Regions from separate parts of the Streptomyces sp. UC4497 genome, predicted to be linked through region 1. Evidence: predicted binding sites of a transcription regulator. Region 1 holds the regulator's gene; the other holds the start of a gene.
The links. The regulator HrcA, encoded in region 1, represses chaperone genes, less so after heat shock. The targets are predictions, from matches to a motif close to TTNGCACTCNGNNNNNCNGAGTGCNAA.
Positions count from the first base shown of each region.

Region 2: the regulator HrcA is predicted to act here: its motif matches at 3,004-3,030, upstream of groES (co-chaperone GroES).

Region 1 is NZ_JBTYHB010000070.1:306-12,292, reverse strand. It holds gene ACYSUO_RS42000 (AMP-dependent synthetase/ligase) at 1-173, shown strand, start outside; gene ACYSUO_RS41995 (response regulator) at 213-791, opposite strand; gene ACYSUO_RS41990 (HAMP domain-containing protein) at 804-4,943, opposite strand; gene ACYSUO_RS41985 (SpoIIE family protein phosphatase) at 5,046-7,001, shown strand; gene hemW (radical SAM family heme chaperone HemW) at 7,044-8,276, shown strand; gene ACYSUO_RS41975 (DUF3097 domain-containing protein) at 8,310-9,131, opposite strand; gene ACYSUO_RS41970 (MBL fold metallo-hydrolase) at 9,166-9,915, opposite strand; gene hrcA (heat-inducible transcriptional repressor HrcA) at 10,047-11,063, shown strand; gene dnaJ (molecular chaperone DnaJ) at 11,064-11,987, shown strand, end outside.
Region 2 is NZ_JBTYHB010000011.1:103,029-115,015, forward strand. It holds gene ACYSUO_RS17700 (THUMP-like domain-containing protein) at 92-1,288, opposite strand; gene ACYSUO_RS17705 (polysaccharide deacetylase family protein) at 1,371-2,339, shown strand; gene ACYSUO_RS17710 (polysaccharide deacetylase family protein) at 2,336-2,971, shown strand; gene groES (co-chaperone GroES) at 3,175-3,483, shown strand; gene groL (chaperonin GroEL) at 3,605-5,230, shown strand; gene ACYSUO_RS17725 (SDR family NAD(P)-dependent oxidoreductase) at 5,359-6,132, opposite strand; gene ACYSUO_RS17730 (MOSC domain-containing protein) at 6,352-7,020, opposite strand; gene ACYSUO_RS17735 (LysR family transcriptional regulator) at 7,102-7,998, shown strand; gene ACYSUO_RS17740 (WhiB family transcriptional regulator) at 8,068-8,409, opposite strand; gene ACYSUO_RS17745 (response regulator transcription factor) at 8,803-9,414, shown strand; gene ACYSUO_RS17750 (sigma-70 family RNA polymerase sigma factor) at 9,691-10,278, shown strand; gene guaB (IMP dehydrogenase) at 10,407-11,918, shown strand.

The sequences.
Region 1 (11,987 bases):
TCAACGAGGGCCTGCAGCGCTGGCAGACCATCAAGAAGTTCAAGCTCCTGCCGCGCGACCTCGACATCGAGCACGGCGAGCTGACGCCCAGCCTGAAGCTGAAGCGCCCGGTCGTCGAGCGGGAGTACAAGGCGCTCCTCGACGAGATGTACGCCGGAAGCCGCGAGGGCTGATACCCGCCGAGGAGACGCCGCGGATGGTGCGCCCCGGACCTAGCCCCGGCGCACCAGCCGCAGCGTCTCCTTCATTTCCCCGATGTCGTGGCGCAGTTCCCGCACATCGGGGTTCTCGTTCTCGGCCAGGCGGCGCTCCATCGTCGTCATGCGGTCCGCCAGGTCGTCCAACTGCTGGTGCTCGCGCGCCAGGAGGCGCTGCAACTGGCGGTTCTTGCGGTGCAGGTCCAGGAAGACCGTCACCTTCGCGCGCAGCACCCACGGGTCGAAGGGCTTGGTCAGGTAGTCGGCGGCGCCGGTCGCGTAACCGCGGAAGGCGTAGCCGGTGTCGGCCTCCGTGCCCGTCAGGAAGATGATCGGGACGTCCTTCGTCTGGTCGAGGCGCTTGATGTTCGTCGCCGTCTCGAAGCCGTCCATGCCGGGCATCCGGATGTCCAGGAGGACGACGGCGAACTGCCTGCGCAGCAGCGCCTTCATCGCCTCCTCGCCCGAACGGGCTCTGACCAGCGGCTCGTTGAGCGGTCCGAGCACGGCTTCGAGCGCCGTCAGGTTGTCCTCCATGTCGTCGACGAGGAGGATGCTGGCCCGATCCGCCGAAGTGGACTCTGCAGTGGTCATGGTGACGGTGCCTCACTCAGTGGTCGCCGGAGTGCCGGAGGCCTCGGTGGCGGACGCTTCCGCCTCCTCGGGGGCCAGCAGTTCGCACACGACATTCAGCAATTGGTCGACGTCCACCGGTTTCGGGACGTAGTCGTTCGCGCCCTTGGCGATCGACTTCTCGCGGTCGCCGGGCATGGCCTTGGCGGTGAGCGCCACGATGGGAAGACCGGCCCACCGTGGCGTACCGCGGATGACGGAGATCGTCTCGTAGCCGTCCATCTCGGGCATCATGATGTCCATCAGGACGAGTTCGACATCGGGGTGGCTCTCCAGCGTCTCGATGCCCTCGCGGCCGTTCTCCGCGTACAGGACGGGCATGCCGACGCGGCCCAGTACGTGCGTGAGCGCGAAGACATTGCGGATGTCGTCGTCGACGATCAGGACGCGGCGGCCCGGCAGGACCAGGCCCGGCCTGCCCGTCTTCCACCGCTCCAGCTTCGTCGGCGTCGGCCAGTTGTCCTCCTGCTCCTGCGGCTGCAGGGACGCGTACGTATCCATGGAGACGCCCTGCTCGGGTACGAGGGCCGACTGCGGCAGGGCGGACGGCTCCTGCCCCGAGGGCGGCTCGTGCCCGGGGCAGCGCACGGGGACGTACAGGGTGAAGGTCGAGCCCTCGCCGGGCTCGCTCTCCGCGACGATGTGGCCGCCGAGCAGCGCGGAGATCTCCCGGCTGATGGACAGGCCGAGGCCCGTGCCCCCGTACTTGCGGTTCGTCGTGCCGTCGGCCTGCTGGAACGCCTCGAAGACGACGGCGAGTTTGTCGCGCGGGATGCCGATCCCGGTGTCGGTGACGGCGAAGGCGAGCAGGTCCTCGCTGTCGGCCAGCTGGGCCCCTTCGGGGGCCTTGACCAGGCGGACCCGCAGCTCGACCCGGCCCTGAGCGGTGAACTTGATCGCGTTCGACAGGAGGTTGCGCAGGATCTGCTGGAGGCGCTGCTCGTCGGAGAACATCTCGCGCGGCACGTCCTCGCCGACCGACACCTCGAAGGCGAGGCCGCGGTCGAGGGTGATGGGCCGGAAGGTCGCGTGGACGTAGTCGAGGACCTTGATGAGGGGGAGTTTCTTGGGGCGTACGTCCATCCGGCCGGCCTCGATCTTCGACAGGTCGAGGATGTCGTTGATGAGCTGGAGCAGGTCCGAGCCGGAGCGGTGGATCGTCGTCGCGAACTGGACCTCCTGGTCGTTGAGATGGCCGTCCGGGTTGTCGGAGAGCAGCCGGGCCAGGATGAGCAGGGAGTTGAGCGGGGTGCGCAGCTCGTGCGACATGTTCGCCAGGAACTCCGACTTGTACTGCGAGGAGGTCGCCAACAAGGCGGCCTTCTCCTCCAGTTGGGCGTTCGAGCGCTGCAACTCGGCCTGCTGGCGCTGGAGTTCGTTCGACCGGTCCTGGAGCTGGATGGCGAGCCGCTGGGACTCGCCGAGCAGCGACTCCGTACGGGAGTTGGCGATGATGGTGTTGATGGCGACGCCGATGGTGTTCACGAACTGGTCGAAGAACGCCAGGTGGACGTCGGAGAACCGGGAGAAGGAAGCGAGCTCGATCACGCCCAGGAGCGTGTCCTCGAAGAGGATCGGGATGATCACGACCGACGCGGGCGCCGCCTCGCCGAGCCCGCTGTTGATGTTGATGTAGTCCGGCGGCACCTCCTCCACCAGGATCCGCTTCTTCTCCAGCGCCGCCTGCCGTACGAGGCCGTGGACCGGCATCCCGCCCGTGTTGATGACCGAGGCGGAGCCCGATCCGTAACCGGCGATGTACGCAAGTCCCTTGGTGGGCACGGCCATGGGCTGCTGCGAGCCGTCGTCCTCCTCCTCCGCGAGGAAGAACGCGCCGTACTGGGCGTTCACCAGCGGCGTCAGCTCGCGCAGGATCAGGTCGGCGACCTCCATCAGGTCGCGGTGGCCCTGCATCAGGGCGGCGAGGCGGGCCAGGTTCGACTCCAGCCAGTCCTTCGCGCGGGTCGTCTCGCGAAGGTTGGCCACCATCAGGTTGATGTTGTCCTTGAGCTCGGCGACCTCGCCCTGCGCGTCGACCGTGATCGAGCGGGACATGTCGCCCGAGGTCACCGCGGAGGCGACCTCGGCGATGGCGCGGACCTGCGTGGTCAGGTTCAGCGCCAGCTCGTTCACGTTCGTCGTCAGGCGCTTCCACGTGCCGTACACGCCCTCGACCCGTGCCTGGCCGCCGAGCTGACCCTGGGAGCCGACCTCGCGGGCGACCCGGGTCACCTCGGAGGAGAACGAGGAGAGCGTGTCGACCATCGTGTTGATGGTCGTCTTCAGTTCGAGGATCTCGCCGCGCGCGTCGACGTCGATCTTCTTGGAGAGGTCGCCCTGGGCCACGGCCGTGGCGACCTGCGCGATGTTCCGCACTTGTGAGGTCAGGTTGTCCGCCATGTAGTTGACGTTGTCGGTCAGGTCCTTCCAGACGCCCGACACGCCGTGAACGGTTGCGCGTCCGCCGAGGCGGCCGTCCGTGCCGACCTCGCGGGCGACGCGGGTCACCTCGTCGGCGAAGCCGCGCAGCTGCTCCACCATCGTGTTGACGGTGTCCTTCAGCTCCAGGATCTCGCCGCGCGCGTCGACCGAGATCTTCTTGGAGAGGTCGCCCTGGGCCACGGCCGTGGTGACTTGGGCGATATTTCGGACCTGGGAGGTCAGGTTCGACGCCATGAAGTTGACGTTCTCGGTCAGGTCGTTCCAGACGCCGGCGACGCCGCGGACCTGGGCCTGGCCGCCGAGGTTGCCCTCGGTGCCGACCTCGCGGGCCACGCGGGTGACCTCGTCGGCGAAGGCGGAGAGCTGGTCGACCATCGTGTTGATGGTCGACTTGAGTTCGAGGATCTCGCCCTTCGCCTCGACGGTGATCTTCTTGCCGAGGTCGCCCTGGGCCACCGCCGTCGACACGAGCGCGATGTTGCGCACCTGCGACGTCAGGTTGTCGGCCATGAAGTTGACGTTGTCGGTGAGGTCCTTCCAGACGCCGGAGACGCCGCGGACCTGGGCGCGGCCGCCCAGCTGTCCTTCGGTGCCGACCTCGCGCGCCACGCGGGTCACTTCGTCGGCGAAGGCGGAGAGCTGGTCGACCATCGTGTTGATGGTCGACTTGAGTTCGAGGATCTCGCCCTGCGCGTCGACCGTGATCTTCTGGCTCAGGTCTCCGTCGGCCACGGCGGTCGTGACCTGGGCGATGTTGCGGACCTGGGAGGTCAGGTTCGACGCCATGAAGTTGACGTTGTCGGTGAGGTCCTTCCAGACCCCGGAGACGCCGCGGACCTGGGCGCGGCCGCCCAACTGCCCTTCGGTGCCGACCTCGCGGGCGACACGGGTGACTTCGTCGGCGAACGCGGAGAGCTGGTCGACCATCGTGTTCACGGTCAGCTTGAGTTCGAGCAGCTCGCCCGTCGCCTCGATCGTGACCGTACGTGTCAGGTCGCCCTGCGCCACCGCCGTCGTCACGAGCGCGATGTCCCGCACCTGCGCCGTGAGCCGCGACGCCATGGTGTTGACCGCCTCGGTCACATCGCGCCAACTCCCGGACAGACCAGTGACCTTGGCGCGCCCACCGAGTCTTCCCTCGGTGCCCACCTCGCGGGCCACCCGGGTCACCTCGCCGGTGAACAGGGAGAGCTGGTCCACCATCTTGTTGACCGAACGACCCAACCGCCGCAGGTCGCCCCGGAGTTGACGGGTCCCGTCGTGCAGGTCGACACGCTGGTTGAGGTCGCCGCCCGCGACGGCCTCGAGCACCCGCGTGGCGTTCGCGGCCGGTGCGACGAGCGCGTCGATGATGGTGTTCACGTCGCCGACCCGCGTCACCCAGGCGCCCTGTCCGGGGCTCGCTTCCAGGCGCTCGTCGAGCCGGCCGTGCCGGGTGATCTCCCGCCGCACCCGCGCCAGTTCGGCGTTGAAGTGCACGCTGCGGTCGGCGAGCTGGTTGAATGTCGCGCCGAGCTCACCGACGATCCCGTCCGCCGTGATCGGTACATGCGCGAACGTGCCGTCCCGGGCAGCCGTCAGCGCGGCCAGCAACGGCCGGAGATCACTAGGGCGGATGGCTTCGTCACCGTAGCCCTTCTGAGGTGCACGCATACCACTGTTCTCACTCATAGCGGCCTACTTAGGTAACTCCACGCTTATGGGCGTGGTCAGTCTGTCACTCTGTTGGTGTCGCCTGAGGCGTCTTTGCCACAACTACTCAGGAGCCGAAACGTGGGTTCCATTCCGATCCAGCGGGAGAGCGCCTTCGGCGCCCCGGACGCGCCTGACCAGCCGACCGGGGTGCCGGTGGTCGCGCGCACATCGCTGCCCGGAAACCCGCTCGCGCCCGCGGCCGCCCGTCGTTTCCTGCGGGCCGCGTTCGTCGACTGGACCGAACTGCCCGAGCTGTCGGAGTCCCTGACGCTCGACGGGCGCCTCATGGACGACGCGACCGTCGTACTCAGCGAACTCGTCACCAATGCCGTCGTCCACGCGGGCACCGGCGTCGACCTCCTGTGCCGCCTGGAGGGCGCCGCCCCCGACGGCAGTGTCACCGCGGGACTCGTCGTCGAGGTCACCGACCGGCACCCGGCCCGCGCCGTCCGCAACGACCGGGCCTTCCGCTCGCCGGAGACCCCCGAATACGGCCGCGGACTCCAACTCGTCGCCTCGCTCTCCGAGTTGTGGGGCATCACCTACGGTCACGGCGCCAAGACCGTCTGGGCCCGGATCCCCGCCGACGCCCCGACATCCGCCGCGGAAATTCCCGACACCCCGGCCGGCGTGCGCAGCCTGCAGAGGGGCTTGCGGGCCGCGGAGATCCTCGCGCCCGCGTCCCGGCGCGCCCCCCAGGACCAGGACTGGATCAACCGCGGCGCGCTCTCCTTCCTCGCCGAGGCCTCCGACCTGCTCGCGGGACAGCTCGACGAGGACATGGTCGCCGCGCTCGTCGGCCAACTCCTCGTGCCGCGGCTCGCCGACTGGTGCGCCGTCTGGTTCTACGAGGAGGAGGGGCGCGGCCTGCCGGGCGTCGTCGAGCACGACATGCGCGGCGCGGACCCGATGCCGCTGCCCCGGCTCGCCCGCGTCTGGCACGCCCACGAACACCGCACCGAAGAGCTCCGCGGGCTCCTGGAGAAGGAACCCCCGCGGCTGCCCGACCGCCTCTCCGGCGCCGTCCCCGTGCCCTGGCCCTTCGACGGGCAGAGCGGCCCGGCCGCCCAGGACACGGGCTCGGCGCTCGCCTACCGGCTCTCCGCCGGCGGCCGCGCGCTCGGCATCCTGCTGATCGGGCGGGCTGGGCTGCACCGCTTCCCCGACGAGGTCACCGGGCTCGTCGAGGACTTCAGCCGGCGCGTCGGCCTCGCCGTCAGCGCGGCCCGCCGCTTCACCCGGCAGGCCACCATCAGCCGCATCCTGCAGCGCGGCCTGCTGCCCACGTCGATGGCCGAGATCCCCGGCGTGGCGAGCGCCCTCGTGTACGAGCCGAAGGAGGCGGGAGGACCCGGCGGCGACTTCTACGACGTGTTCCCGGCCGGCGCCGGACGCTGGTGCTTCGCGCTCGGCGACGTCCAGGGAAAGGGCCCGGAGGCCGCCGTCGTCATCGGGCTCGTACGGCCCTGGCTGCGGCTGCTCGCCCGCGAGGAGTACCAGGTCGCGCAGGTCCTCGACCGGCTCAACCGGCTGCTGCTCGACGACGCGACCGAGGCCTCCGACGCGGCGGCCCGCGCGCTCGCCGCGGCCGACGGCAGGGGCGTGCCACCGGAGGGCTCCACGTCCCGCTTCCTGTCGCTCCTGTACGGGGAGCTGACGCCCACCGAGGACGGCGTGCTGTGCACCATCGCCTCCGCCGGGCACCCGCTGCCGCTGCTCATGCGGCCCGGCGGGGAGGTCGTCGCCGCGGCCTCGCCACAGGTGCTGCTCGGTGTCGTCGACGATCCGGACTACACAAGCGAAACGTTTGTGATGCGCACCGGCGACACGCTCCTGGGCGTCACCGACGGGGTCACGGAGCGGCGCCGCGGGGCCCTCCAGTTCGACGACGGGGACGGGCTCGCGGCGGCGCTCGCCGGGTGCGCGGGCCTGACGGCGCCGCTGCTCGTCGAGCGGATCCGGCGGCTCGTGCACGCCTTCGGGGACAGCCCGCCGGACGACGACCTGGCGCTGCTGGTGCTCCAGGCGCAGTGACGGTGGTGCGGGTGGAATCCACGGAGGCGGGACAATGGGTCCATGCCTTCCGCACTTCCCGACGGTGAGCCCGTGCCCGACGACGGCTCGCTGCCCGCGTCCGCCCTCGCCGGGGCGGGGTCCCGACCCCTCGGCTTCTATCTGCACGTCCCGTACTGCGCCACGCGCTGCGGCTACTGCGACTTCAACACGTACACGGCCACCGAGCTGCGCGGCACGGGCGGCGTGCTCGCGTCCCGTGACAACTACGCGGAGACGCTGGTCGACGAGGTGCGGCTCGCGCGCAAGGTGCTCGGCGACGACCCGCGCCCGGTCCGCACCGTGTTCGTCGGGGGCGGTACGCCGACGCTGCTGCCGGCCGCCGACCTCGTACGGATGCTGGGGGCGGTCCGCGACGAGTTCGGGCTCGCGGACGACGCGGAGGTCACGACCGAGGCGAACCCCGAGTCGGTGGACCCGGCGTACCTGGCGGAGCTGCGGGCCGGCGGCTTCAACCGGATCTCGTTCGGGATGCAGAGCGCGCGGCAGCACGTGCTGAAGGTCCTCGACCGTACGCATACGCCGGGGCGGCCCGAGGCCTGTGTCGCGGAGGCGCGGGCGGCCGGATTCGAGCACGTGAACTTGGATTTGATCTACGGCACGCCGGGCGAGACGGACGACGACTGGCGGGCCTCGCTGGACGCGGCGCTCGGAGCGGGTCCGGACCATGTCTCGGCATACGCTCTGATCGTCGAGGAGGGCACGCAGCTGGCCCGGCGGATCCGGCGCGGCGAGGTGCCGATGACCGACGACGACGTGCACGCGGACCGCTATCTGATCGCCGACGAGGTGCTCGGGGCGGCAGGGTTCGACTGGTACGAGGTGTCGAACTGGGCGACGTCCGAGGCCGGGCGCTGCCTCCACAACGAGCTGTACTGGCGCGGGGCCGACTGGTGGGGGGCCGGGCCCGGGGCGCACTCGCACGTGGGCGGGGTGCGGTGGTGGAACGTCAAGCACCCGGGCGCGTACGCGGCGGCGCTCGCGGAGGGGCGGTCGCCGGGGGCCGGCCGGGAGATCCTCGCGGAGGAGGACCGCCGGGTCGAGCGGATCCTCCTCGAGCTACGGCTCCGTGACGGATGTCCGATGGAACTGCTTCGGGCCGACGGGCTCGCGGCGGCGCGAAAGGCTTTGGCGGACGGTCTCCTGGAGGCGGAACCGTTCGCGGCGGGCCGTGCGGTCCTGACGCTGCGAGGCCGTTTGCTGGCGGACGCGGTGGTCCGGGACCTGGTGGATTGATCTGGGCAGGGGGTGGGCAAGGCGGCGGCAGGCTCAGGCCGGGGCCGTGACGAAGTCGATGAGTTCTTCTACTCGGCCGAGAAGTTCCGGTTCCAGGTCCTTGTACGTGTGGACCCGGGACAGGATGTGCTGCCACGCCTCACCCGTGTTGGCCACCCGCCAGCCCAGTGCCCGGCACACGCCCGTCTTCCAGTCCTGGCCGCGGGGGACGCGCGGCCACGCCTCGATGCCGACCGAGGACGGCTTCACGGCCTCCCAGATGTCGATGTAGGGGTGGCCGACGACCAGTGCGTGCTCGCTCGTCACCGATTGGGCGATGTGCCATTCCTTCGAGCCGGGGACGAGGTGGTCGACCAGGACGCCGAGGCGGGCGTCCTGGCCCGGGGCGAAGTCGGCCACGACCGACGGGAGGTCGTCGACGCCCTCCAGGAATTCCACCGCCACGCCCTCGATGCGCAGGTCGTGGCCCCAGACCCGCTCGATGAGCTCCGCGTCGTGCTTGCCCTCCACGTAGATGCGGCCCGCCCGGGCCACCCGTGCGCGGGCGCCGGGGACCGCCACCGAGCCGGACGCGCTGCGGGCGGGTCGGGTCGGGGCCGGCCCCGAGGGGCGTACGAGGGTGACGACCTTGCCGTCGATCATGAAGCCGCGCGGCTCCATCGGGAACACCCGGAGCTTGCCGAAGCGGTCCTCCAGGGTCACCGTCGGACCCTGCGCCGTCTTCTCGACCCGGATCACCGCTCCGCAGAAGCCCGTGGTGACCTCCTCGACGACGAGGTCCGGTTCGGCCGGAACCTCGGGTACCGGCTTGTTCCGCTTCCAGGGGGGAGTCAGGTCGGCAGAGTACTGGCGCATCCGGCAGACGATAAGAGAACAGCGCAGGCCAGGGCTACGACACGCCGAAACGCGTCGCCAATGTGGCGCGTTGCGCGCGGACGAACCGCGCATTCACCGCCGAACCGTGCCCGGGTACGTACACCGCGTCCTCGCCGCCGAGGTCGAGCAGCCGGTCGAGCGCCGCGGGCCAGTGGCCCGGCGCCGCATCCGGGCCCGCCTGCGGCTCGCCCGACTCCTCCACCAGGTCGCCGCAGAAGACGATCTCCGGGCCGCCGGGGCCTCCGGGCACGAGTACCGCCAGGTCGTGGCCGCTGTGCGCAGGACCGATGTTCGCGAGCAGCACCGTCAGGCCGCCGCCCAGGTCGAGCGTCCACTCGCCGCACACCCGGTGCGCCGGGGTGACGAGGATGTCGACCGCCTCGGTGGCCGCCTCCGGGTCGACACCGTGCCGCACCGCGTCGGTCCGCAACCCCTCGGCGCCGCGCTCGAAGAGGACGTCGATGCCCACCGCCCCGTACACCTCGACGCCCGCGAACGCGGCCGTGCCGAGCACGTGGTCGAAGTGCGGGTGGGTCAACGCGACATGGGTCACTCTCCGGTGTGCCCCGAGGAGCGCGCGGGCGTCGGCACGCAGCCGGGCGCCTTCACGGAGTGAGGATCCGGTGTCGATCAAGAGCGCCGCGTCTTTACCGATGACGAGGCCGCTCGTGCAGTCGAGGCCGGGCAGCCGCACCCGCCCCACGTTCGGCGCGAGACCCTCCCATCCCACCGAGGACCAGTCGATACGCTGCGCGAGCTCCATACCTCGACGCTAGCGCCCTTGCCGGGCCCGTACCCACCGGCCGTACACTGAGCCGGGGACGATTGGCACTCGCCCACAGGGAGTGCCAAAGACAGGATGATCGCAACGGCTGTTTCTGGAGGTGTGCGCCGATGCTCAATGAACGCAGGCTCGAAGTGCTGCGCGCAATCGTCCAGGACTACGTCGGTACCGAGGAGCCCGTCGGCTCCAAGGCGCTCACCGAGCGGCACAAGCTCGGGGTCTCCCCGGCGACCGTGCGCAACGACATGGCGGCCCTGGAGGACGAGGGGTTCATCGCCCAGCCGCACACCAGTGCGGGGCGCATCCCCACCGACAAGGGCTACCGCCTGTTCGTCGACAAGCTCACCGCCGTGAAGCCGATGGCCGCGCCCGAGCGGCGCGCCATCCAGAACTTCCTGGACGGCGCCGTCGATCTCGACGACGTCGTCGGACGCACCGTACGGCTGCTCGCGCAGCTCACGCGGCAGGTGGCGATCGTCCAGTACCCGTCCCTGACCCGGTCCACCGTGCGCCATGTCGAACTGCTCTCGCTCGCGCCCGCCCGTCTGATGCTCGTACTGATCACGGACACCGGGCGCGTGGAGCAGCGGATGATCGACTGCCCGGCGCCGTTCGGCGAGTCGTCCCTGGCGGACCTGCGGGCCCGGCTGAACAGCCGTGTCGCGGGCCGCAGGTTCGCCGACGTGCCGCAGCTGGTGCAGGACCTGCCGGACGCCTTCGAGCAGGAGGACCGGGGCACGGTCTCCACGGTGCTCTCCACTCTTCTGGAGACACTCGTCGAGGAGACCGAGGAGCGGCTGATGATCGGCGGAACCGCCAATCTCACTCGCTTCGGACATGATTTTCCCCTCACCATCCGGCCCGTTCTGGAAGCCTTGGAGGAGCAGGTCGTGCTCCTCAAGCTCCTGGGCGAGCTGGGGGATTCGGGCATGGCCGTACGGATCGGTCACGAGAACGCCCATGAGGGACTCAACTCCACGTCCGTCGTGTCGGTCGGCTACGGTTCGGGCGGCGAGGCAGTGGCCAAGCTCGGCGTGGTCGGACCGACCCGCATGGATTACCCGGGAACGATGGGAGCAGTACGCGCAGTGGCACGTTACGTCGGACAGATCCTGGCGGAGTCGTAAGTGGCCACGGACTACTACGCCGTACTAGGCGTGCGCCGCGACGCTTCCCAGGACGAGATCAAGAAGGCTTTTCGGAGGCTCGCACGCGAGCTGCACCCGGACGTGAATCCGGATCCGAAGACCCAGGAGCGGTTCAAGGAGATCAACGCCGCCTACGAGGTGCTCTCCGATCCGCAGAAGAAGCAGGTCTACGACCTCGGGGGCGACCCCCTGTCGCAGGCCGGCGGAGGTGGCGGGGCCGGTGGCTTCGGCGCCGGCGGGTTCGGGAACTTCTCGGACATCATGGATGCCTTCTTCGGTACGGCGTCGCAGCGCGGACCCCGGTCCCGTACGCGGCGCGGCCAGGACGCCATGATCCGGCTCGAGGTCGAGCTGGACGAGGCCGCCTTCGGCACCACGAAGGACATTCAGGTCGACACGGCTGTGGTCTGTACGACCTGTAGCGGTGAGGGCGCCGCGCCCGGGACCTCGGCCCAGACCTGTGACATGTGTCGCGGTCGCGGTGAGGTCTCCCAGGTCACGCGGTCCTTCCTCGGTCAGGTCATGACCTCGCGGCCGTGCCCGCAGTGCCAGGGCTTCGGCACGGTCGTGCCCACTCCGTGCCCGGAGTGCGCGGGCGACGGGCGCATTCGCTCCCGTCGGACCCTGACCGTGAAGATCCCGGCCGGTGTGGACAACGGGACGCGGATCCAGCTCGCGGGTGAGGGTGAGGTCGGCCCCGGTGGCGGCCCCGCCGGTGACCTGTACGTGGAGATCCACGAGCTCCCGCACCCGACGTTCCAGCGGCGCGGCGACGATCTGCACTGCACGGTCACCATCCCGATGACGGCGGCGGCTCTCGGCACGAAGGTGCCGCTGGAGACGCTCGACGGCACGGAGGAGATCGACATCCGGCCGGGTACGCAGTCCGGTCAGTCGGTTCCG
Region 2 (11,987 bases), on a different contig from region 1:
GCCGGCGCTTGAGGCGCGGGGTCCGGGGCGGAGCCCCGGGGCCGTGACGCCGGGGCGGCGGAAACAGCACCGCGGGCGCAGCCCCGACACCTCAACCCACCGGGGCACCGACCAGCATCGTGGGCGCACCCCCCACCCGCGTAAGAAACACCGTCACCGCCCGCCTCCCGAAGGGCTTCGGCATCGCCTTGCGCCGCAACTCCTCCGGCTCCACCGCCGACCCCCGCTTCTTCACCGTCAGCACCCCCACCTCCCGCTCCCGCAGCAACACCTTCAACTTCTTCACGTTGAACGGAAGTTGGTCCGTGATCTCGTACGCGGCGGCGTAGGACGTGGCGTGCAGCTCGTCGGACGTCACGTACGCGATCGTCTCGTCGACGAGTCCGCCGCCGACCTCCTCGGCCACCTCGGCCACCAGGTGCGCCCGGATGACCGCGCCATCGGGCTCGTACAAGTACCGCCCGACGGAACGTACTTCGGGATCGGGCAGCCCCCGGCTCACCAGCGCCCGCGGCCCCGGAAGCAGCGTCGCCCGCATCCGCCCGGGAGCGGTCCCGAACCAAAGCACCGCCTCCTTCACGTCACCCCCGTCCGAGATCCACTCGGCGTCGGCCTCCGCGGGGATCGCCTCGTGCGGGATACCGGGAGCGATCTTCAGCGCGGCCCGCGGCGCCTTCAGAGCCGCGGACACGGCCCAGGACAGCGGCGGGGAGTAGGCCTCGGGGTCGAAGATCCGGCCCCGTCCGCCCCGCCGCGCGGGGTCCACGAACACGGCGTCGTACGCGGCCGTGTCCACCTCGGTGACGTCCGCCTCGCGCACCTCGATGAGCCTCGCGAGCCCGAGCGCCTCGGCATTCGCCCGCGCCACCGCGCACGTCAGCGGGTCCCGGTCGACGGCGAGGACCCGGATCCCCGCGCGGGCGAGCGCGATCGCGTCGCCGCCGATGCCGCAGCACAGGTCGGCCACGGAGCGCACGCCGAGCTTCTCGAAGGCCCCGGCCCGGTACGCCGCCACGCTCGTCCGCGTCGCCTGCTCGACCCCGTTCGGCGTGAAGAACATCCGGGCCGCGTCCTCGGCCCCGAACTTCGCCATCGCCCGCTGCCGCAGCCGCGCCTGGGCGAGCGCGGCCGAGACGAGCTCGGCGGGGTGCTCACGGCGCAGCTTCGTGGCGAGGGCGAGCTCCTGGGCCGGATCGTGGTCGCGGAGTTCGTCGAGCAGGGCCTGGCCCTCGGGGCTCAGGAGGGCGGAGAAGGCGGCGGGCGAAAGGGAGGAGCTCACCCGGCCCATTGTGGGCCAGGCGGGCGACGGAGCGCGCCAGGCGGAGGTGTCGGCTCCGGAACGGGCCCGTGAGCTGTAAGGATCCGGCGCCATGCAACTAGTACGACAAAAGGAAAAATCCGCCTCAAAGGGGCCCCGGAAGAGACGCGGGGAGAGACCCGGCACGACGACCGGCACCCGCCTCCTCGCCGGCCTGCTCGCCGTGTCCGCCCTCGCCACCGGATGCGCGGCCGGCGCCCCGGAGCGGACCCCCGTGAAACCGGCCCCCGGCCAACAGGGCCTCCAGGCCCCTCCCGCCCGCGCCCTCGACTCGTACGCGACGAAGCTGCGCGCCCAGCGGGCCGCGCTCGTCGCGGCGACCAAGCGCTGGGGCCTCGCCGACGTGCCGCTCACCGCCCCGCGCCCACCGGCGAAGAAGCCGGTCATCGAGGCGCGGCCGGGCTTCGAGGTCGACGGTCAGAAGAAACTCGGCCTGCCGCCCGTCTTCACGACGATCCCGACCAAGGAGAAGGTCGTCTTCCTCACCATCGACGACGGCGCCGAGAAGGACCCGCGGTTCCTGAAGATGATGAGCGAGCTGCGGATCCCGTACACGGCGTTCCTGACCGACGCCGAAGTCCGGCCGAAGTACGGCTACTTCAAAAAGATGCAGGCCCGCGGCGTCACCCTCAACAACCACACGCTCCACCACCCGTTCCTGCCCGGCCTCTCGTACGCGCGGCAGAAGCACGAGATCTGCGGCATGCAGGACGTCATCGAGAAGAAGTACGGCAAGCGGCCCACGCTCTTCCGCCCGCCGTTCGGCGACTACAACCGGAACACCCTGCGCGCCGCCAAGGCCTGCGGCATCGAGTACGCCCCGATCTGGAACGCCGAGGCGTTCGTGGACCGCATGGACTACCGCGAGTGGGACCGCAGTATCCATCCGGGCGACATCCTGCTCACGCACTTCAGGGGCCGCAAGGACTGGAAGGGCACGATGCCCGACATGATCCGGAACCTCATGAAGTACCTCACCGACCGGGGGTACGCGGTGGCGCGCCTGGAGGACTACCTGTGACATCGCGCGGGTCGTGGGTGCGGCTGCTCGGTTGTGCCCTGGCCGCCGCCCTGCTCGCCGGGTGCGCGCAGGAAGCCGCGCCGCCCCCGCGACCGGCGGCGGGCGCTGAGGCGGCGGTCCCACCGGTCGTCTCCCGCGTCCCCACCCGCGACAAGGTGGTCTTCCTCGCGTACGAGGACGGGGCCGGGCGGGACCCCCGCTTCGTCGACCTGGTCCGCGACCGGCGCCTCCCGGTCTCGCTGTTCCTCGCAGGCGCGGGCGCGGGCGGGGGCCGCCTCGGCGAACTGAGCGCCCTGGGCGCCCGGGTGCAGAACCGCACCCTCACCCACGCCGTCCTGCCGGGCCTCGGCCACGTGGAGCAGCACGCCGAGATCTGCGGCCAGCGCGACCGCGTCGAGGCCCGCTTCGGGGCGGCGCCCCGGCTGTTCCATCCGCCCCGGGGCGCGTACGACGCGAACACGCTCCAGGCGGCGGCCGAGTGCGGCGTCGACGCGATCGTCCTGTGGCGCGAGCCGGCGGGGCGGCTGCGCCCCGGCGACATCCTCGGGGCCCGTGCGGGGGCGACCGCGGATCTCCTGCGTCGCATCAAGGCCGAGGGATACGAGGTCGCGGCCCTGGAGGACTACCTGTGAGCCGCCGGTCCACCGGTCGGCGACGGCGCCGATTAGCAGTCCGCTTGACCGAGTGCTAATCGCAGTCATAGTCTCGGCCCTGGCACTCACCACTGGAGAGTGCCAACAGCGACGGGCAGGTCCGGCACCCGCGACGACGGATCCACCTGGTCGCCACCCCAGACTGTTAACCCCGTGAGATCTCCGAAGGGGGAGACCGGATCGTGACGACCTCCAGCTCCAAGGTTGCCATCAAGCCGCTCGAGGACCGCATTGTGGTCCAGCCGCTCGACGCCGAGCAGACCACGGCCTCTGGCCTGGTCATTCCGGACACCGCGAAGGAGAAGCCCCAGGAGGGCGCCGTCCTCGCCGTGGGTCCCGGCCGCTTCGAGAACGGCGAGCGCCTTCCGCTCGACGTCCAGGTCGGCGACGTCGTGCTGTACAGCAAGTACGGCGGCACCGAGGTGAAGTACAACGGCGACGAGTACCTCGTCCTCTCGGCTCGCGACGTGCTCGCGATCGTCGAGAAGTAATTCACCCAAGCTTTCCCAGCTTCCCAGAAGCAGAATGCTTTGAACCGCGCCCCTGGCCCCCGCTGATATTGCCGGGTGCGAGGGGCGCGGTTCGCTTTTTCGAGAGGACTGACTCAGCTCCATGGCGAAGATCCTGAAGTTCGACGAGGACGCCCGTCGCGCCCTCGAGCGCGGCGTCAACAAGCTTGCCGACACGGTCAAGGTGACGATCGGCCCCAAGGGCCGCAACGTCGTCATCGACAAGAAGTTCGGTGCCCCGACCATCACCAACGACGGCGTCACCATCGCCCGTGAGGTCGAGGTCGAGGACCCGTACGAGAACCTCGGCGCGCAGCTGGTGAAGGAGGTGGCGACCAAGACCAACGACATCGCGGGTGACGGTACGACCACCGCCACCGTGCTCGCCCAGGCCCTGGTCAAGGAAGGCCTGCGCAACGTTGCCGCCGGTGCCTCCCCGGCCGCCCTGAAGAAGGGCATCGACGCCGCGGTGAAGGCCGTGTCCGAGGACCTCCTCGCGACCGCCCGCCCGATCGACGAGAAGTCCGACATCGCCGCCGTCGCCGGTCTGTCCGCCCAGGACAACCAGGTCGGCGAGCTCATCGCCGAGGCGATGGACAAGGTCGGCAAGGACGGTGTCATCACCGTCGAGGAGTCCAACACCTTCGGCCTGGAGCTCGACTTCACCGAGGGCATGGCCTTCGACAAGGGCTACCTGTCCCCGTACTTCGTCACCGACCAGGAGCGTATGGAGGCCGTCCTCGACGACCCGTACATCCTGATCCACCAGGGCAAGATCGGCTCGATCCAGGACATGCTCCCGCTCCTGGAGAAGGTCATCCAGAACGGTGGCTCCAAGCCGCTCCTGATCATCGCCGAGGACGTCGAGGGCGAGGCCCTGTCGACCCTGGTCGTGAACAAGATCCGCGGCACGTTCAACGCCGTCGCCGTGAAGGCCCCCGGCTTCGGTGACCGCCGCAAGGCGATGCTGCAGGACATGGCCACCCTCACCGGTGCCACCGTCATCGCCGAGGAGGTCGGCCTCAAGCTCGACCAGGCCGGTCTCGAGGTGCTCGGTTCCGCGCGCCGCGTGACCATCACCAAGGACGACACCACCATCGTCGACGGTGGCGGCAAGTCCGAGGACGTGCAGGGTCGCGTCGCGCAGATCAAGGCCGAGATCGAGAACACGGACTCGGACTGGGACCGCGAGAAGCTGCAGGAGCGCCTGGCCAAGCTGGCCGGCGGCGTCTGCGTCATCCGCGTCGGTGCCGCGACCGAGGTCGAGCTCAAGGAGAAGAAGCACCGTCTGGAGGACGCCATCTCCGCGACCCGCGCCGCGGTCGAGGAGGGCATCGTCTCCGGTGGTGGCTCCGCTCTGGTGCACGCCTCCAAGGTCCTGGACGACTCCCTCGGCAAGGAGGGCGACGAGGCCACCGGTGTCGCCGTCGTCCGTCGCGCCGTCGTCGAGCCGCTCCGCTGGATCGGCGAGAACGCCGGTCAGGAGGGCTACGTGATCGTCTCCAAGGTCAAGGAGCTCGAGAAGGGCCACGGCTACAACGCCGCGACCGGCGAGTACGTGGACCTGGTCAAGGCCGGCGTCATCGACCCGGTCAAGGTCACGCGCTCCGCTCTGGAGAACGCCGCCTCCATCGCCTCCCTGCTCCTCACGACCGAGACCCTGGTCGTCGAGAAGCCGGCGGACGAGGAGCCGGAGGCCGGCGGCCACGGCCACGGTCACTCCCACTGACCCGCTCCGCCGAAGCAACCCGAGGCCCGGCCCCCCGTCGCGGGGAGCCGGGCCTCGGCGTTTGCTCTTCAAGCCCCGCCGGCGTTTGAGGCGCGGGGGCCGGGGCGGAGCCCCGTGGCGTAACTCCGTTACTGGGGGCCGTACTTGCGGCCCGTGCGGGACGTGATTCCGCCCAGGATGGCTCGTGGTGTCACCTTCACCACGCCCATGAGGGCCTTGTACCGCGGGTCCGGGATCGACAGCGACTTGCCGCGCGCGAGGTCCGCGAGCGCCGCCGCCACCAGCTTGTCCGCGTCGAGCCACATCCACTTCGGGATGTTGCCCGTGCCCATCCCGGCCCGCTCATGGAACTCCGTACGAACGAACCCGGGGCACAGCGCCATCAGCCGCACCCCACTGCCCGCGAGGTCCTTCGCCGCGCCCTGCGTGAACTGCACGACCCACGCCTTCGAGGCCCCGTACGTACCGCGCGGCACGAACGCCGCCACCGACGCCACGTTGACCACGCCACCGCGCCCGCGCTCCCGCATCGCCCCGGCCGCCGCCGACGTCAGCCGCAGCACCGCCTCGCAGTGCACCTTCAGCATCGTCAGCTCGTCGGCCATCGGCACTTCGAGGTAGTGCCCCTTGTTGCCGAACCCGGCGTTGTTGACCAGCAGGTCGACCGCGGCCTTACGGTCCGTCAGGCGCGCCTCGACCGCCGCGATCCCGTCCTCCGTGGCCAGGTCGGCGGTGAGCACCTCGGCCTCGATGCCGTGCCGGTCGTGCAGTTCGGTCGCCTGCTCGTGCAGCCGCTTGGTGTTGCGCGCGACGAGCACCAGGTTGTGCCCGTCGGAGGCGAGTTGCCGTGCGAACGCGGCGCCGATGCCCGCGGTGGATCCGGTGATCAGGGCGGTAGTCATGCGCCAAGGTTAATGAGCACGGAACGGTTCCTGATCACGGAACCGGGGTGGGCGCCTTCGTGAGGTGCGGCCCGCACCGGGGTGCCGCCTTGCCCACCCTGCCGCCCAAGGCGGCAGATTGCCCAAGGCGGCGGATGAGCAAATCCAGCCCCGCCGGCGTTTGAGGCGCGGGGGCCGGGGCGGAGCCCCGTGGCGTGGGGACGGCCGACCGCGACGAACCTACGACCCGTACTTCTCCACGTACTCCCGCGCGGAGCGAACCGCCTCCGGATGCAACGCGTCCCCCGCGGCCAGCAACCGCGGCAACAGCTCCCGCTCGGTCGTCACCGCACGGAACTGGAAGGCCACGCTCACCTCGTGGTCCGGCCGGTGCACGATCTCGATGGCGTCGCCCGCCCGGATCTCGCCCGGCTCGATCACCCGCAGATACGCCCCCGGCGCCCCTTCCTTGGTGAACCGCTTGACCCAGCCCCGCTCACCCAGATGCCCCTGGAAGGTCCGGCACGGAATCCGGCTCGACGTCACCTCCAGGACGAGGTCGGCCCCGACCCGCCAGCGCTCGCCGATCCTCGCGCCCGATACGTCGATCCCCTCCGTCGTGAGGTTCTCGCCGAACGTACCGCTGGGCAGCGAACGGTCGAGCTCCTTGCCCCACGCGTCCAGGTCCTCACGCGCGTACGCGTACACGGCCTGGTGGTCCCCGCCGTGGTGCCGCAGGTCGCACACCGCGTCCCCGGCGAGCCCGCTCGCGCCGGTCCCCTTGGGGCCCGGCGCCGACACCCGCACGGGGCCGGTGACCGGCCGCTTGTCGATGCCCGTGACCCCCTCGGGCTGGTCCGTGTACTCGGCGGACTCGGGCCGCCCCAGATTCAGCGACAGAAGCTTCATGCGCGGAACGCTACGGGACCGATACCCAAAGGCGCCACGCATTATCCGGCGCGATCCCCAAGAGTCGCTTATGCTTGAGGGGTGATCGAGGCCCGTCATCTCCGTGTCCTGCGCGCCGTCGCCGCCACCGGCTCCTTCTCCGCGGCGGCCCGCGAGCTGGGCTGCACCCAGCCTGCCGTGAGCCAGCAGATGAAGGCCCTGGAGTCCTCGGCCGGCACCCCGCTGCTGATCCGCACCGGCCGTGAGATGCGCCTTACGCAGGCCGGTGAGGCCCTCGTGCGGCACGCGTCGGGCATCCTCGCCGGGCTCACGGCCGCCGAGGAGGAGATCGCCGCGATCGCGGGCCTGCGGGCCGGCCGGGTCCGGCTCGTCTCGTTCCCGAGCGGCAGCTCGACCCTCGTACCGACCGCTCTCGCCGCCCTGCGCGCCGAGCACCCCGGCACGCGCGTGTCGCTGGTCGAGGCCGAGCCGCCCCGCTCGGTGGAGATGCTGCGCGAGGGCGACTGCGATGTCGCGCTCGCGTTTCGCTACGAAGGGGCGCACGCCGCGGAGGAGTGGGACGACCTCGTCGTACGCCCGCTGTTCGCGGACCGGCTCGTGGGCCTCGTCCCCGAGGGGCACGCGCTGGCCGGAGCCGGCTCGGTCACCATCGACGCGTTCGCGGACGAGCCGTGGATCGCGGGCTGCCCGCGCTGCCGCCGCCAGCTGGTCGAGGTGTGCAGGGGCGCCGGGTTCGCCCCGCGCATCGACTTCGCGACGGACGACTATCCGGCGGTGGTCGGGCTCGTGAGTGCCGGGCTCGGCGTGGCGGTGCTGCCCGAACTGGCCATCGAGTCCGTTCGCCCCAAGGGTGCACGCACAGTGACCGTCGAGCCCCCGGTGCGTCGCGAGATCGTCGCGCTCACCCTGCCCGATCTGGCCCAGGTGCCCGCGGTCGGCGCGACCCTCGACCACCTCGCGAAGGCCGCGACACGCTGAACGCGGAGGCGGGCGCGCCTGGACGCGCCTACCTCCGCTGGCCGTTCAGGTGGGTGCAGAAACGTTCCTTCAGGTGTGTGCGCCGCTTGTGGCGGCCTGTCCTCCACTCGGGGCCGACGCCGTGACGAGCCGATTGCGGGCCCGTCCCATGAGTTCTTCGCGCTCGTCCTCCGTGAGGCCGCCCCACACGCCGTACGGCTCGCGCACCTGTAGGGCGTGAGCAGCGCACTCCGCGCGCACCGGGCACCTCATGCAGACCTCCTTGGCCGAGTTCTCACGGGCGCTGCGTGCCGCCCCACGTTCGCCCTCCGGGTGGAAGAAGAGAGAGCTGTCCACCCCGCGGCAGGCCGCGAGGAGCTGCCAGTCCCACAGATCGGCGTTCGGTCCGGGAAGGCGGGAGAAATCTGCCATTGCTGTGTCCCCTTGTAGCCGTTCAGACGCGGATACGGTGCCCATGACCGTACATCTACTGTCTAAGGAGATGAAAATATGACTCATTGCGAATCTAGCTACAGACACCAGTAAAAGGAAGGAAAACCTTCCAAATGGGGCATAGCTTGTGATGAAACCTTGTGGGTCCGTCGCGCTGTCCGCACCGTGTTCGCGCCCTCACGTAGAGTGCCGAAGGAGGCCGTCCGACCCGTAACTCTTTCGAGTGACCGTCGTTGAGAGGTGCGGAGGCGGTTGAATGAACAAGCGCTCGGGCAGGTGTCCGAATGCCTTGTTGAGTGTCGACCGCACAGGTGACGATTCGTACACAGCCTGGAGGCTCAAGGTGACGCGCATCAGCTGCGGAGGACGGTCATGACATCCGTCCTCGTCTGCGACGACTCCCCGCTTGCCCGAGAGGCGCTGCGCCGCGCGGTCGCGACCGTGCCCGGCGTCGAGCGCGTGACGACCGCGGCCAACGGCGAGGAAGTCCTCCGCCGCTGGGGCGCCGACCGCTCGGACCTGATTCTGATGGACGTACGCATGCCCGGTCTGGGCGGCGTCGAGACAGTACGGCGGCTGCTCTCCGCCGATCCCGGTGCGCGCATCATCATGCTCACCGTGGCCGAGGATCTGGACGGCGTGGCCCTCGCGGTCGCCGCCGGCGCCCGCGGATATCTGCACAAGGACGCCTCGCGCGCCGAGCTGCGGGCCACGGTGACGCAGGCGCTCGCCGACCCGACCTGGCGGCTCGCCCCGCGCAGACTGCGCTCGGCCGAGATGGGGGCCGCCCCCACGCTCACCGCGCGGGAGATCCAGGTGCTCGAAGGCATGAGCCACGGACGGTCCAACGCCGAGATCGGGCGTGAGCTGTTCCTCTCCGAGGACACGGTCAAGACGCACGCGCGTCGCCTGTTCAAGAAGCTCGGCGCCTCGGACCGTGCGCACGCGGTGGCGCTCGGGTTCCGCTGGGGCCTGGTTCGCTGACGAGCCGCTGATCGGCACACCCCCGCGCCCTCCGGGGCGCGGTGGACCCGCCGTGAGGGACGCCGCTCCGGCCCGTCGCGCCGCGACTTTTCGACGCTTCGCGCGCGATGCCGCATCCTTGGGGGTGTGGAGTTCCTCGGGGACGAGTCGGGCGAGCAGGGTCAGCGAGAGGGGAGGGCGCAGGAAATGAGTTCCGGCGCACCTGCTCATAACGCTTCGGTGCACAACTACGGGCACGGTGTCACGGACCGGAAGGCCTCGGGGCACCATGGACCGATGCGTGACGACGAGGCAGCGGCTCCCCAGGGGGTCATCGGTACGCTCGTCGGCCGCGCCGTCGACGGAGACGAGCAGGCCACGCACGATCTGCTCGCACATGTCCATCCCCTCGCGATCCGCTACTGCCGCACGCGTCTTTCCCGACTCCCGGGTGACGCGCGGCACTTCGTGGAGGATCTCGCCCAGGAGGTCTGCGTCGCGGTGCTGCTCGCGCTGCCGCGCTACAAGGACACCGGGCGGCCCTTCGAGGCTTTCGTCTTCGCCATCGCCGCGCACAAGGTCGCCGACCTTCAGCGGGCGGCCATGCGCGGACCCGGATCCACGGCCGTGCCCTCCGACGAGATGCCCGAGCGGCCCGACGACTCCCTCGGTCCGGAGGAGCGGGCGCTGTTGAACAGCGACGCCGCGTGGGCCAAGAAGCTGCTCGCCAACCTTCCGCAGAACCAGCGGGAGCTGCTCCTGCTGCGTATCGCCGTCGGGCTCACCGCGGAGGAGACCGGGCAGATGTTGGGCATGTCACCCGGCGCCGTGCGCGTCGCGCAGCACCGGGCGCTGAGTCGGCTGCGGGCGCTCGCCGAGCAGTAGCACAGAGCCCCGGCGGCGCACGTGTGAACGTCCAAAGAACGCCGATGATCTTGATCGTGGAATGAGACACCCCTGCGGGCCGTTAGCATGGACATCCGCACCGATCAAGGCCATTTGGGGAAGGTGTCATGACTGCAAACGTCGACGGAGTGCCCGAGAAATTCGCGACACTCGGGCTGACCTACGACGACGTGCTGCTGCTGCCGGGCTCGTCGGACATGGCGCCCGACCAGATCGACACCGCCTCGCACGTCTCGAAGAACGTGCGGGTGAACATCCCGCTGCTGTCCGCCGCGATGGACAAGGTCACCGAGTCCCGCATGGCGATCGCCATGGCGCGGCAGGGTGGCGTCGGCGTGCTGCACCGCAACCTGTCGATCGCCGACCAGGCGAACCAGGTGGACCTCGTGAAGCGCTCCGAGTCCGGCATGGTCACCGACCCGATCACGGTGCACCCGGACGCGACGCTCGCCGAGGCCGACGCGATCTGCGCCAAGTTCCGCATCTCCGGTGTGCCGGTGACCGACGGCGGCGGCAAGCTGCTCGGCATCGTCACCAACCGCGACATCGCCTTCGAGAACGACCGCAGCCGTCAGGTCCGCGAGGTCATGACGCCGATGCCGCTCGTCACGGGCAAGGTCGGCATCTCCGGCGTCGACGCCATGGAGCTGCTGCGCCGCCACAAGATCGAGAAGCTTCCGCTGGTCGACGACGCGGGCATCCTCAAGGGCCTCATCACGGTCAAGGACTTCAAGAAGGCCGAGCAGTACCCGAACGCCGCGAAGGACTCCGAGGGCCGGCTGCTCGTCGGTGCCGCGGTCGGCGTCGCCGGTGACGCCTACGAGCGCGCGCAGGCGCTGATCGAGGCGGGCGCCGACTTCATCGTCGTCGACACCGCGCACGGGCACTCGCGGCTCGTCGGTGACATGGTCGCCAAGATCAAGTCCAACTCCGCCGGCGTCGACGTCATCGGCGGCAACATCGCGACCCGTGAGGGCGCCAAGGCGCTCATCGACTCCGGTGTGGACGGCATCAAGGTCGGTGTCGGCCCGGGCTCCATCTGCACCACGCGCGTGGTCGCCGGTATCGGTGTCCCGCAGGTCACGGCGATCTACGAGGCGTCGCTCGCCGCCAAGGAGGCCGGTGTCCCGGTCATCGGCGACGGTGGCCTCCAGTACTCCGGTGACATCGCCAAGGCGCTCGTCGCCGGCGCCGACACCGTGATGCTCGGTTCGCTGCTCGCGGGCTGCGAGGAGTCGCCGGGTGAGCTGATGTTCATCAACGGCAAGCAGTTCAAGTCGTACCGCGGCATGGGCTCGCTGGGCGCCATGCAGACGCGCGGCGAGCAGAAGTCCTTCTCCAAGGACCGGTACTTCCAGGAGGGCGTCGCCTCCGACGAGAAGCTCGTGCCCGAGGGCATCGAGGGCCAGGTGCCCTACCGCGGCCCGCTGTCGGCGGTCGTGCACCAGCTCACCGGCGGTCTGCGCCAGTCGATGTTCTACGTCGGCGGGCGCACGGTTCCGGAGCTGCAGAGCAACGGCAAGTTCGTCCGGATCACCTCGGCGGGCCTCAAGGAGAGCCACCCGCACGACATCCAGATGACGGTCGAGGCGCCGAACTACAGCCGCAACGGCAAGTAACAGCAGGTCAGACCGTGTGGGGCGGATCCGGGATCACCGGGACCGCCCCACACGCGTGTGTCAGGGATA